Regions from separate parts of the Halomonas sp. IOP_31 genome, predicted to be linked through region 2. Evidence: predicted binding sites of a transcription regulator. Region 2 holds the regulator's gene; the other holds the start of a gene.
The links. The regulator sigma-54, encoded in region 2, starts transcription at its own class of promoters, with help from an activator protein. The targets are predictions, from matches to a motif close to TGGCACNNNNNTTGCTNT.

Region 1 (6,292 bases), on a different contig from region 2:
TCCACAATCTGCGCTATTACCAGCGCGTCATGGCCGGTTTGCGCGGTGCTATCGAAGCGGGTACATTGGCGGACTTCGTGAATATGTTCTATGCACGACGGGGCCTGAGCGTGCCCGACGCGCCGCAGTGAACTAGCGACGATCTTATTTATTTCGGTCGAGGCCGTGCCTCGACCTTGCTTTGCAACTCTCGCAACTCTCCAGGAGACAACAACCCATGCTGGATTTCTTCATCTCACAGGCGCACGCCCAGAGCGGCGGTGGTGCGGCTGCGGGCGGCGGCATCGCCCAGATCGCTCTGCTGGTCGGCTTCGTGCTGATCTTCTACTTCCTGCTGTGGCGCCCCCAATCCAAGCGCGCCAAGCAGCACAAGCAACTGATCAGCAACCTCGACAAGGGTGACGAGATCGTCATCGGCGGCGGCCTGGTCGGGCGCATCACCAAGGTCAACGACGAGTTCCTGACCCTGGAGATCGCTGAAGGCACCGAGGTCAACGTGCAGAAGAATGCCGTCGCGGCGGTCCTGCCCAAGGGCACGCTGAAGTCCCTCTGATAGTTCTCACGCTGCTGGCCCTTGCGCCGGCAGCGCTCTTACCGCGTCAGCAACAAGGACAGGGCTTCCATGCTCAACCGTTACCCCCTGTGGAAGTATCTGCTGATACTCGTCGTGCTCGTCGTCGGGTTGCTCTACGCCCTACCCAACCTGTACCCCGAAGACCCCGCCGTTCAGATCAGCAGCGCCCGCGGCAACGTCAGCCTCGACGAGAATCAACTCGAGCGGATTCGCGGCGCCCTCGACGACGCCGATATCGCCATCCAGCGCATCGAGGATCAGCCCAACGGCGTGCTCATTCGTCTCGTCGATGGCAGTGACCAGCTTGACGCCCGCGAGATCATCAGCGGACTGCTCAACGACGATTACACGGTGGCCCTCAACCTTGCCGAGTCGACCCCCGCCTGGCTCGAGAGCTTGGGCGCCTCGCCGATGAATCTGGGGCTCGACCTGCGCGGCGGCGTGCACTTCGCCCTCGAGGTCGACATGCAGGCGGCCGTGGAACAGCGTCTGCAAGTCAACGCCAGCGCCATGCGCGAGGCGCTGCGCAAGGCACGCCTTCGCTACCGCGACACCCAGATCGACGGCAATACCCTGACGATGACTTTCGCCAATGCCGAGGATCTCAGCGAGGCGCGCGACATCATCAGCGGCGAGTTTCCCGACTTCCAGTACCAGACGCCCGACGCCGAACGCGGCGCGCCGCTGGCAATGACCCTGACCCAGCAAAAGATCAACGAGATTCAGGACTATGCGGTTCAGCAGAACCTGACCACCCTGCGCAACCGCGTCAACGAACTGGGCGTGGCCGAGCCGCTGGTCCAGCGCCAGGGCCCCAACCGTATCGTCGTCGAGCTGCCCGGCGTGCAGGACACTGCCGCCGCCAAGCGCGTGGTCGGCGCCACCGCCAATCTGGAGTTCCGCCTCGCCGCGCGCCCCGACACCCCCGCATCGGAAACCGAGACGCTGGCGTTTCGCAACGACGAGCAACGTACCGCCGAGCTGATGCGCGACGTGATCATCACCGGCGAGAACGTTTCCAACGCCAGTACCGGCTTCGACCAGAACGGCCGCCCGCAGGTCAACATCAACCTCGACGGCACCGGCGGCACGCTGATGAACCGCGCCACGCGCTCCAACATCGGCCGTTCGATGGCGGTGATCTACATCGACAACAAGACCCGCACCCGCACGGTGATGGAGGACGGCAAGCAGGTCGAGAAACGCGAGCCCTACGTCGAGCGCGGCATCATCAGCTTGGCAACCATTCAGAGCGCGCTGGGCAACCGCTTTCGCATCACCGGGTTGGATTCACCCACCGAGGCCCAGGAACTGGCCCTGCTGCTGCGTTCCGGTTCGCTCGCCGCGCCGATGTACTTCGTCGCCGAGCGCACCATCGGGCCGAGCCTCGGCAAGCGCAACATCGAGCAGGGCATATTGTCGGTCGAGATCGGCATGTTGCTGGTGGTGGCGTTCATGCTGATCCGCTACAAGGCGTTCGGCGTGGTCGCCAACCTGGCGTTGGCCACCAACCTGGTGCTGCTGGTCGCCGCGCTGTCGATGCTCGGCGCCACCCTGACGCTGCCCGGCATCGCCGGTATCGTGCTCACGCTGGGCATGGCGGTTGACGCCAACGTGCTGATCTTCGAGCGCATCCGCGAAGAGGTACGCGCCAAGATGCCGATCCAGCAGGCGATCCACGCCGGCTACGAGCGTGCCTTCACGTCGATCGTCGACGGCAACATCACCACCCTGCTGGTGGCGGTGATCCTGTTCTCGATCGGCACCGGGCCGGTCAAGGGCTTCGCCGTGACGCTGTCGCTGGGCATCCTGACCTCGATGTTCACCGGCATCCTGGTCTCGCGCGCGATCGTCAATCTCTCCGTCGGCGGCAAGCCGGTGAAGAAACTCTGGATTTAAGGGGCTAACGCGATGCGACAGTTCGATTTCATGGGCAAGCGCCGCCTGGCCTTCATCGTCTCCGGCGTGATGCTGCTGGTCTCGCTGCTCTCGCTGTTGTTCCAGCAGCTCAATCTGGGGCTGGACTTCACCGGCGGCACGCTGGTCGAGATTCGCTACGCCGCGGCGCCGGCGCTCGAGGCGGTGCGCCAGGCGCTGGAGAGTGCAGGCTTCAGCAACGTCTCGGTGCAGACCTTCGGCGCGCCCTCGGAGATCCTGGTGCGCCTGCAGCAGGCCTTCGATCCCGGCGTCGGTCAGCAAGTCACCGAGGTGCTGCGCCAGAGCGGCGAGAACGTCAGCCTGGTGCGCGCCGAGTTCGTCGGCGCCCAGGTCGGCGGCCAGCTGCGCGACCAGAGCGGTCTGGGCATGCTGGTGGCCCTCGGTGCGGTGGTGCTCTACGTGGCACTGCGCTTCCAGTACAAGTTCTCGCTGGGCGCGCTGCTGGCGTTGGTCCACGACGTGATCATCGTGCTCGGGGTGTTCTCGCTGTTCCAGATCGATTTCGACCTGACCGTGCTGGCGGCGGTACTGGCGGTGATCGGCTATTCGCTCAACGACACCATCATCGTCTACGACCGGATCCGCGAGAACATCCGCAAGTCGCGCATCGAGCACATGCCGACGATCTTCAACGAGGCGATCAACCAGACCCTGTCGCGCACTCTGGCGACTTCCGGCACCACCCTGCTGGTGTTGCTGGCGCTGCTGACGCTGGGTGGCGACATGATCCAGAACTTCGCCCTGGCGCTGATCATCGGCGTGGGCGTGGGCACCTACTCGTCGGTCTATGTCGCTTCGGCGCTGCTGATCTCGGTCAAGCTGCAGCGCGAGGATTTGATGCCGGCGCAGAAGGAAAACGCCGACGGCGAGGAAGAACTGCCCTGACGCGGCGCCACGAATGCCTGGCAAGACCCGCGACACCCCGCCTTGGCGGGGTGTCGTCGTTCAGGCGCGGACTCAACACGGGTTGCCGATGCGCAGGCCGTGCTTGCGTAGCTTGCGCACCACGCTGGGCTGGCTGATGCCCAACCGCGTAGCCAGCGCATAGGTGCTGGGCAGCTCGCCGCACAGTGTGGCGAGAATTCCGCGCTCGGTGGCGTCGAGCGCCTGGCGCAGCGTCTGGCCCTCGGTCAACCCCGCCGGAGTGTCGACACAAGGACTGCCGGGCGGCTCGGGAGCGCCGCTACTCGCCGCATTCGTCGGCGCGCCGATCAGCTCGCCGGGACTCGCCAGCCAGGTGCGCTCCATCCAGTTTTCCAGCTCGCGCACGTTGCCCGGCCAGTCGCGGCCCATCAGTTCCGGCCATACGCTCGGGTGCAGCACCTTGGACTGGCCGTAGCGCTGGTTGAGCCGCTCGAGCTGCAGTTCCGCCAGCCCGGGAATATCCTCGCGGCGCTCGCGCAGCGGCGGCAGGGTCACCGGAATGACGTTGAGCCGGTAGTACAAATCGAGGCGAAAGGCGCCGCTCTCGACCCGCGCGGCGAGATCCTGGTTCGAGGCCACCACCAGGCGGAAGTCGACCCGCCGCGAACGGGTGTCGCCGAGCCGGGTGACCTCGCCGTCCTGGATCACCTTGAGCAGCTTGCTCTGCATCGCCAGCGGCAGCTCGCCGATCTCGTCGAGAAACAGCGTGCCGCCGTCGGCCAGCTCCAGCATCCCGGCCTTGCCCTGGCGGGCCGCGCCGCTGAACGCCCCGGGCTGGTAGCCGAACATCTCGGACTCGAACAGCGCCTCGGGGATCGCCGCGCAATTGACGTCGATGAACGGCTTCTCGCGACGCGCGCTCCAGCAATGCAGCTGACGCGCGAAGGCGGTCTTGCCGACGCCCGATTCGCCGAGCATCAGCACCGTGGCGTCGCTGGGCGCGACCCGCTTGAGCAGCAGCGCCACCTCGCGCATCACCCCGCTGCGCACTTCCAGGCTGCCGAGTTCTAGATCCTCGTCCAGCGGCGGGGCTCCGCCACGCTTCAGGTGTTCGCTGAAGCGCCGCTGCAGCAGCGCGTATTCGTCCTGCAGCAGTTGCAGGTCGGTGAGATCCATCGAGCGCGAGACGATGCGCACCAGCACGCCGTCGAGGAATACCGGATGCGCCTCGGCGATCACCCGCCGGCCGCTGCCGGTGTGCTGCATCAATTGCGCCGGCTGGCGGGTGCGCATCACTTCCTGGGTCACCGACGGCGACAGCACGCCGCGCTCGACCAGTTGCTGAACGGTGCTCGCACACAGCTCCTCGCGCCCCAATCCATACACCGCCGCGCTGCCGGGGCTGACATTGCGAACCCGGCCCTCGGCATCGACGATGAAGAAATGCTCGTGAGCGGTCTCGACGATGGTCGAGAGCACCGCGCTGTCGATGTCGCTCATGTCGCTTCCCGAGATGTGATTCACTTTCGCATCAATGATACACGGATGAATCGCAAAGAGCCCCCAACGATTCATCGATGAATCACGGCGAGGATGCAGCCCGCCAACCACGCCGCCCAGGCGCTGGCATGGTTCATGCAAAGTACACACAACGTCAGTGATCGATAACAATGCCGCTTCAGGAGGCCGCATGGACAAGCCGAACCTCAACCAGCCGCTGGGCGGCAACGAGATGCCGCGTTTCGGCGGCCCGGCGACGATGCTGCGCCTGCCGACCCAGACCACGGCCGCCGGCCTGGACGCCGCCTTCATCGGCATCCCCATGGACATCGGCACCTCCAACCGCCCGGGCACCCGGCTCGGCCCGCGCCAGATCCGCGACGAATCGCGCATGCTGCGGCCCTACAACATGGCGACCCGCGCCGCGCCGTTCGACAGCCTGCAGGTGGCCGACATCGGCGACGTGCCGATCAATACCTTCAACCTGCCCAAGAACCTCGACATCATCAGTGGCTACTACGACGAGGTGCTCGCCCAGGGCTGCGTGCCGCTGACCCTGGGCGGCGACCACACCCTGACCTGGCCGGTCCTGCGCGCCATCGCCAACAAGCACGGCCCGGTGGGGCTGATCCACATCGACGCCCACGCCGACGTCAATGAGCACATGTTCGGCGAGGAGGTCGCCCACGGCTGCCCGTTCCGCCGCGCCCAGGAAGAGGGCCTGCTCGACAGCCAGCGGGTGGTGCAGATCGGCCTGCGCGGCACCGGCTACGCCGCCGATGATTTCGACTGGTGCCGCGACCAGGGCTTTCGCGTAGTGCCCGCCGAACAGTGCTGGTACCAGTCGCTGGCGCCGCTGATGGCCGAGGTCCGCGAGCAGATGGGCGACGGCCCGGTGTACATCTCGTTCGACATCGATGGCCTCGACCCGTCGGTGGCGCCGGGCACCGGTACCGTCGAGATGGGTGGCCTCACCGCCCAACAGGGGCTCGAGATCGTGCGCGGCGCCTGGGGCCTGAACGTGGTCGGCGGCGACCTGGTCGAGGTCTCGCCGCCCTACGACACCAGCGGCAATACCGCGCTGATGGGCGCCACCCTGCTCTATGAAATGCTCTGCGTGCTGCCGGGCGTCGAGCGCCGCTAATCCACGACGGCGTTGGTCGTGGCCGGCCGGCGCCGTTTTGATCCGCTTTGCTGATCGACAACAACAATGGGTAACCACCATGTCTTCCAATCAAGCCACGGCCGCAGGCCGTAACGACAGCAACGCGCCCGATGGCGGGCGCATCAAGCCGCGGGCGCTGATCAAGTTCCTGCTCCCCTCGCTGATCGGGATCGGCATGTTCCTGATCCCGTTTTCCACCGGCGACGGCATCAATATCGGCATGGGCATGCTCGCCGACGGGCTCAAGGCGC
Region 2 (6,292 bases):
GCGAGCGGCGCGTCGAGCTCGTCGGTCAGGCCGAGCTACGCCAGACCAGAGATACCTTCAGCGGTGCCTATGTCGAATATTTTCTCGACAACCGCCAGGTCCAGGCGCGCTCCCAGGCCCAGGGAGCCGAGAACGAGCGCGTGCGCATGAGCCTGACGCCGAAGTCCGCCGAACAATGACCCCGCCGATCGAGGCCAGGCTAGAGGCCAATCTAGAGGCCAATCTAGAGGAGAGTCCCGCGCGATGAAGACACTGTTCGCCAGGCATCTGGCCAAGAGCTACAAGAATCGCCGCGTGGTTCAGGACATCAGCCTATCGATCGGCCAGGGCAGTATCGTCGGCCTGCTCGGCCCCAACGGGGCTGGCAAGACGACCTCGTTCTACATGATCGTCGGCCTGGTACGCGCCGACGCCGGCGAGGTGGGCATCGACGACCAGGACCTCAGCCGGGCAGCAATGCATCACCGCGCCCGCGCCGGCATTGGCTACCTGCCTCAGGAAGCCTCGATCTTTCGCAAGCTGTCGGTCGCCGACAACATCATGGCGATCCTCGAGACGCGTCGCGACCTGGACAAGCCGGGACGCAAGCACCAGCTCGAACAGCTGCTCGAGGAATTTCATATCACCCATATTCGCGACAACATGGGCATGAGCCTGTCCGGTGGCGAGCGCCGGCGGGTAGAGATCGCCCGCTCGCTGGCCACCGAGCCGGCGTTCATCCTGCTCGACGAGCCTTTCGCCGGGGTCGATCCGATCTCGGTCGGCGAAATCAAGTCGATCATCCGCCAGCTGCGCGATCGCGGCATCGGCGTGTTGATCACCGACCATAACGTGCGCGAGACGCTGGATATCTGTGACAACGCCTACATCGTCGGCGACGGCCAGATCATCGCCGAGGGTAACGCCGAGGCGATCCTCGCCAGCCAGAAGGTCCGCGAGGTCTATCTGGGCAATGAATTCCGGCTCTGAGCGATTGTCATTGCCGGGCAGAATCGGCGCCTGCCAAACGCGTCGGCCCTGCGCAAGATAGCGCCAAGCGGTACCAGACAAATAGATGGCATGGTTATTGCTTTTAAACTTGCAAGAGCTCATCGGTCAGGATAACGTGTCGGAAATTCCGCCAGTGAAGTCACGCTTGTCATGGCAATGAAACCCACGCTGCAGCTTCGGGTCGGCACCCAGCTGACCATGACGCCTCAGCTGCAGCAGGCCATCCAGCTGCTGCAGCTATCGACACTGGATCTGCGCCAGGAGATCCAGCAGGCGCTGGAAGCCAATCCCATGCTCGAGATGGAGGACGACTACGGCGAAGCCGCCGTCGGCGAAGCCGCCGACGACGACTGGGCCAGCGACATCCCCGAGGAGCTCGCGCTGGACAGCGAGTGGTCGGACACCTACCAGGACCTGGCCCCCAGCGCGGGGCGCAGCGAAGACGGCCCCGATCTCGAGCGCAACGCCGCCGATCAGAGCCTGCAGGATCACCTTCGCTGGCAGCTCGACATGACCGGGCTCGACAGTCGCGAACATGCGATCGCCGACTGTCTCATCGATGCAGTCAACCTCGACGGCTATCTCGACGGTCAGCTCGACGAATTGACGGAAGGCCTGCGCAGCCAGGGGCTTTCCGGACTCAAGGCCGCCGAGGTCGAGCAGATTCTGCATCGTCTTCAACAGTTCGACCCCACCGGTGTATTCGCCCGCGACCTGCGCGAGTGTCTGCTGCTGCAACTGGCTACGCTGGCCGACGATACGCCGCTGCTGCCCCAGGCCAAGCGCCTGGTACGCCAGTTTCTCGACGCGCTGGCCAATGATGACCGCAAGTTGCTCAAGCGTCGGCTGCGTCTCGACGATGCCCAGCTCGATGCGGTGATCGCCCTGATCCGCGCCCTCGATCCACGCCCCGGCCAAGCCTTCGACGCCAGTGGCGAGGATTACGTGATCCCCGACCTGGTGGCTCGCCATACTCGCGAGGGCTGGCGTATCGAGCTCAATCCCGAGGCGCTACCGCGATTGCGCGTCCAGCCCGACTATGCCGCCTTGATCAAGCGCGCCGACAAGAGCGACGACAACACCTTCATGAAGCAGCACCTTCAGGAGGCGCGCTGGTTGATCAAGAGTCTGTCGAGTCGCAACGACACCCTGCTCAAGGTCGGTCGCGAGATCATGATCCGCCAGTTCGACTTCCTCGAGCGTGGCGAGGAGGCCATGAAACCGCTGGTGCTCGCCGACATCGCCCAGACCGTGGAGATGCACGAATCGACCATCTCGCGGGTCACCACACAGAAGTTCATTCATACCCCGCGCGGCGTCTTCGAACTCAAGTACTTCTTCTCGAGCCATGTCGGCGGCGGCAGCGAAGGCGATGCGCACTCCAGCACCGCGATACGCGCACGCCTGAAGAAGCTGATCGGCGACGAGCCGCCGCGCAAGCCACTTTCCGACAGCAAGCTGGTCGAGCTGCTCGCCGCCGATGGCATCGCGGTGGCGCGACGCACCGTCGCCAAGTATCGCGAAGCGCTGGGCATCCCCTCCTCCGGTGAACGCAGACGCCTCGCCTGAGGCTCCTTCAGACATATGCAGCTCTCTCCCCGGCACAAGGAAAGTGCCGCGCCCTATCGCATCGAAACGTCGATTCACATGTCTTCCCGCTCTCGACAAGCGACGTTTGCGGCCACCATCCCGCGAGGGGTTTGCTAAGCTGCAAAAAGGGTTACAATCGGCCATCACTCGTCGAAAAGGAACGTGCCATGCAAGCCAACATCACCGGCCATCACGTCGAACTGACGGATGCATTGCGTGACTACGTCAACGAAAAGTTGGCGCGGCTGGAACGCCACTACGACAACATCACCACCGTGCAGGTAACGCTCTCGATCGAGAAGGAACGCCATCAGGCGGCCTGCACGCTTCACGCAGCGGGTGCTGACTTGCATGCCGAAGCCGAGAACGGCGACATGTACGCCGCCATCGATGCCCTGGCCGACAAGCTCGACCGCCAACTCGTCAAACACAAGGAAAAGGCCCAGGCCCGCGCGCAAGGCGCCGGCGCCCGCTGACTCCCCATCATGTCACTGGAAACCATACTGCCCCCCGAACGCACTCTGTTTGCCGTGCCCGGGGGGAGCAAGAAGCGCGTGCTTGAGTTCTTCAGCACCTTCATCGCCCAGAACACCCCTAGCCTGGACAGCCAGGAGGTGTTCAGCCGGCTGATCGGTCGTGAACGGCTGGGGAGTACCGGCATCGGCAATGGCGTGGCCATTCCCCATGCGCGCAATCCCCATTGCAAGGCGCCAGTAGCCGGCTTTATCAAGCTACAGGAGCCGATCGATTTCGATGCAGTCGATGGCGAACCGGTCGACCTGCTGTTCGTGCTGCTGGTACCCGAAGAGGCCGACGACACCCACCTGGCGCTACTCGCCCAGGTCGCCGGCATCATGAACGACGCCGACACCCGCAACCGGCTGCGCCACAGTGCCAGCCAGCGTGAACTGCACGAAACGCTCATCGATGCCATCCATGCCCTCGATGGCGGCGCCGGTAGCGCGCCGCGGCAGGCCAGGTAGCCTGAAGGCTGCGCTTTAATTCGCCCCGGCCTATTCAATTCGGGTCTGGTATGCCCAGCGTCATACGACCGCCTCGTGACTCATCGTGACAAGGGAGCCGCCCCATGCAACTCGTGATCATCAGTGGCCGCTCCGGATCCGGCAAGTCGATCGCCCTCCAGGCACTCGAGGACCTGGGCTTCTATGCCATCGACAACCTGCCGGCGATGCTCCTCGATGCGCTGATCGATGAGCTCCAGCAGGCCGACAGCAAGCGCGCCAGCGTCGCGGTCAGCATTGATGCGCGCAACTTGCCCACGGCCCTCGAGCGCTTTCCCGCGCAGCTCGAGGCCGTGCGCCAGCGCGGCATCGATTGCCAGGTGGTCTATCTGACCGCCGAGGACAAGATCCTGCTCGAGCGCTACTCGGCGACCCGCCGCCGCCATCCGCTGACCCGTAATAGCCAGATGACCCTGGCCGAGGCGATCGAGTCCGAGGAGAAGGCACTGGCGGACATCCGGGATCTGGCCGACCTGGTGATGGATACCTCGCAGCTCTCGGTCCACGACCTGCGCGGACGCATCGCCGAGCAGGTCGCCCACCATACCAGCGAACAGCTCACGCTGACCTTCGAATCGTTCGGCTTCAAGCGCGGCGTGCCGCTCGATGCCGATACCGTCTTCGACGCCCGCTGCCTGCCCAATCCCTACTGGGATCCGCGGCTGCGCCCGTTCAATGGCCGAGATGCCGAGATCGTGACCTTTCTCGAGGATTATCCGGATGTCGGCGCCATGGCCGACGATATCCGCGACTGGCTCGAACGCTGGTTGCCCGCCTACCGCGCCAGCAACCGCAGTTATCTGACGGTGGCGATCGGCTGCACCGGCGGCCAGCATCGTTCAGTGTATCTGACCGAACGTCTGGCGCAGCACTTTACCGGCCGTTACCGGGTGCGAATTCGTCATCGGGAATTGGGCATCCACGCCGCCGTGGGAGCCGCCGATGCCACAGCGTGAGCTGACGCTGATCAACAAGCGCGGCCTGCATGCCCGTGCCGCGACCAGGCTGGTCCAGTGCTGTCAGGGTTACGACGCCAGCGTTACCGTTCATCATCAGGGTCGCAGCGGCGATGCCGCCAACATCATGTCGTTGCTGATGCTCGCCGCGCCCTGTGGCAGCCGGCTGACCATCAAAGCCGAGGGCCCGCAGGCCAGCCAGGCGCTCGATGCGCTCGAGGCGTTGCTCGCGGCACGTTTCGAAGAGGATCTGTAAGCGTCCATCGGCGAACGTGCGACCGCGCGACGGATCGTTGCCCTTCGAGCCCGGCCACGATGTTAGAATGACGCCGCCCACCGCGGGGCGATCAAGGACGCCGACTGCCATGAGCCAGAATCCAAGCCGACTACAGCCTCGCCTCGATCGGCTCAACGCAGCCTTGGAAAACGGCGCCCTGGATCAGGTCCGACGCATGCTCAACCGCGGCCTGGCACCGGTCGACGTGGCTCATCTGCTCGAATCGACCCCGCCGCGCGAGCGCGAGGTGCTCTGGGCACTGGTCGACCCCGAGTTGCAGGGCGACGTCCTGCAATATCTCAACGATGATATCCAGACGGTGTTTCTCAGCCGCATGGACACCCAGCAGCTGGTCTCGGCCACCGAGCGGCTCGACGTCGACGACCTGGCCGATCTGCTGCAGCGCCTGCCCAACACCGTCACTCTCGAAGTGCTGGCCTCGATGGAGGCGCAGGAACGCCAGCGTCTGGAGACCGTCCTCGCCTATCCCGAGGACACCGCCGGCGGGCTGATGAACACCGATGCGCTGACGATCCGCCCGGATATCACGCTCGACGTGGTTTTGCGCTATCTGCGTCGTCATGAGCGCCTGCCGGACACCACCGACACGCTGTTGGTGGTGACCCGCGACGACAAGCTGATCGGCAGCCTGCCGATCAACCGCCTGCTGGTTTCCGACCCGTCGATGCTGGTCCGCGAGGTGATGGATACCGACATGGTCCGCATTGCGGCGATGACCGGCGAGAGCGAGGTCGCCAAGCTGTTCGAGAAGTTCGACCTGGTATCGGCGCCAGTGGTCGGCACCGATGGCCACCTGCTGGGCCGAATCACCATCGACGACGTGGTCGACGTGATCCGCGAGAACGCCGAGCATCAGGTCATGAGCATGGCCGGCCTCGACGACGACGAGGACACCTTCGCTCCGGCCTGGCGGACCAGTCGGCGACGGGCAGTCTGGCTGGGCGTCAACCTGATCACCGCATTCATGGCGGCAGCGGTGATCGGGCTGTTCGAGGGCACCATCCAGCGTGTCACCGCCCTTGCGGTGCTGATGCCGATCGTCGCCAGCATGGGCGGCATCGCCGGCTCCCAGACGTTGACGGTGCTGATCCGCGGCATCGCCCTTGGCCATGTCTCGGGCAACAACATGCGCTGGCTGCTCAGCCGCGAGCTGATCGTCAGCGTGCTCAACGGCCTGCTCTGGGCGCTGGTAATCGCCGCCATCGCCGTGGTCTGGTTCGACGACCTGACGCTGGGCGCCATCATCGCCGCAGCGATCGTCATCAACCTGCTGATCGCCGCGCTCTGCGGCACCCTGCTGCCCGTGGCGCTCAAGAAGCTCGACATCGACCCGGCGCTGTCCGGCAACGTGATTTTGACCACCGTCACCGACGTGATCGGCTTCATGGCCTTCCTCGGCCTGGCGACGCTGTTCTACCTATAGGAGACGGAAGACC

Region 1: speB (agmatinase) is a predicted target of sigma-54. The motif match lies at 5,001-5,018, and genes of this name have one in related genera.

What each region holds. Positions count from the first base shown of each region.
Region 1 covers NZ_JAIRBP010000044.1:11,680-17,971, reverse strand. Annotated here, with positions in the region: gene tgt (tRNA guanosine(34) transglycosylase Tgt) at 1-131, shown strand, start outside; gene yajC (preprotein translocase subunit YajC) at 218-553, shown strand; gene secD (protein translocase subunit SecD) at 623-2,473, shown strand; gene secF (protein translocase subunit SecF) at 2,486-3,397, shown strand; gene K7I12_RS15990 (sigma-54 interaction domain-containing protein) at 3,470-4,876, opposite strand; gene speB (agmatinase) at 5,067-6,020, shown strand; gene K7I12_RS15980 (YjiH family protein) at 6,100-6,292, shown strand, end outside.
Region 2 covers NZ_JAIRBP010000011.1:55,700-61,991, reverse strand. Annotated here, with positions in the region: gene lptA (lipopolysaccharide transport periplasmic protein LptA) at 1-179, shown strand, start outside; gene lptB (LPS export ABC transporter ATP-binding protein) at 244-969, shown strand; gene K7I12_RS07925 (RNA polymerase factor sigma-54) at 1,141-2,559, shown strand; gene hpf (ribosome hibernation-promoting factor, HPF/YfiA family) at 2,748-3,056, shown strand; gene ptsN (PTS IIA-like nitrogen regulatory protein PtsN) at 3,066-3,563, shown strand; gene rapZ (RNase adapter RapZ) at 3,668-4,558, shown strand; gene K7I12_RS07905 (HPr family phosphocarrier protein) at 4,545-4,814, shown strand; gene mgtE (magnesium transporter) at 4,924-6,279, shown strand.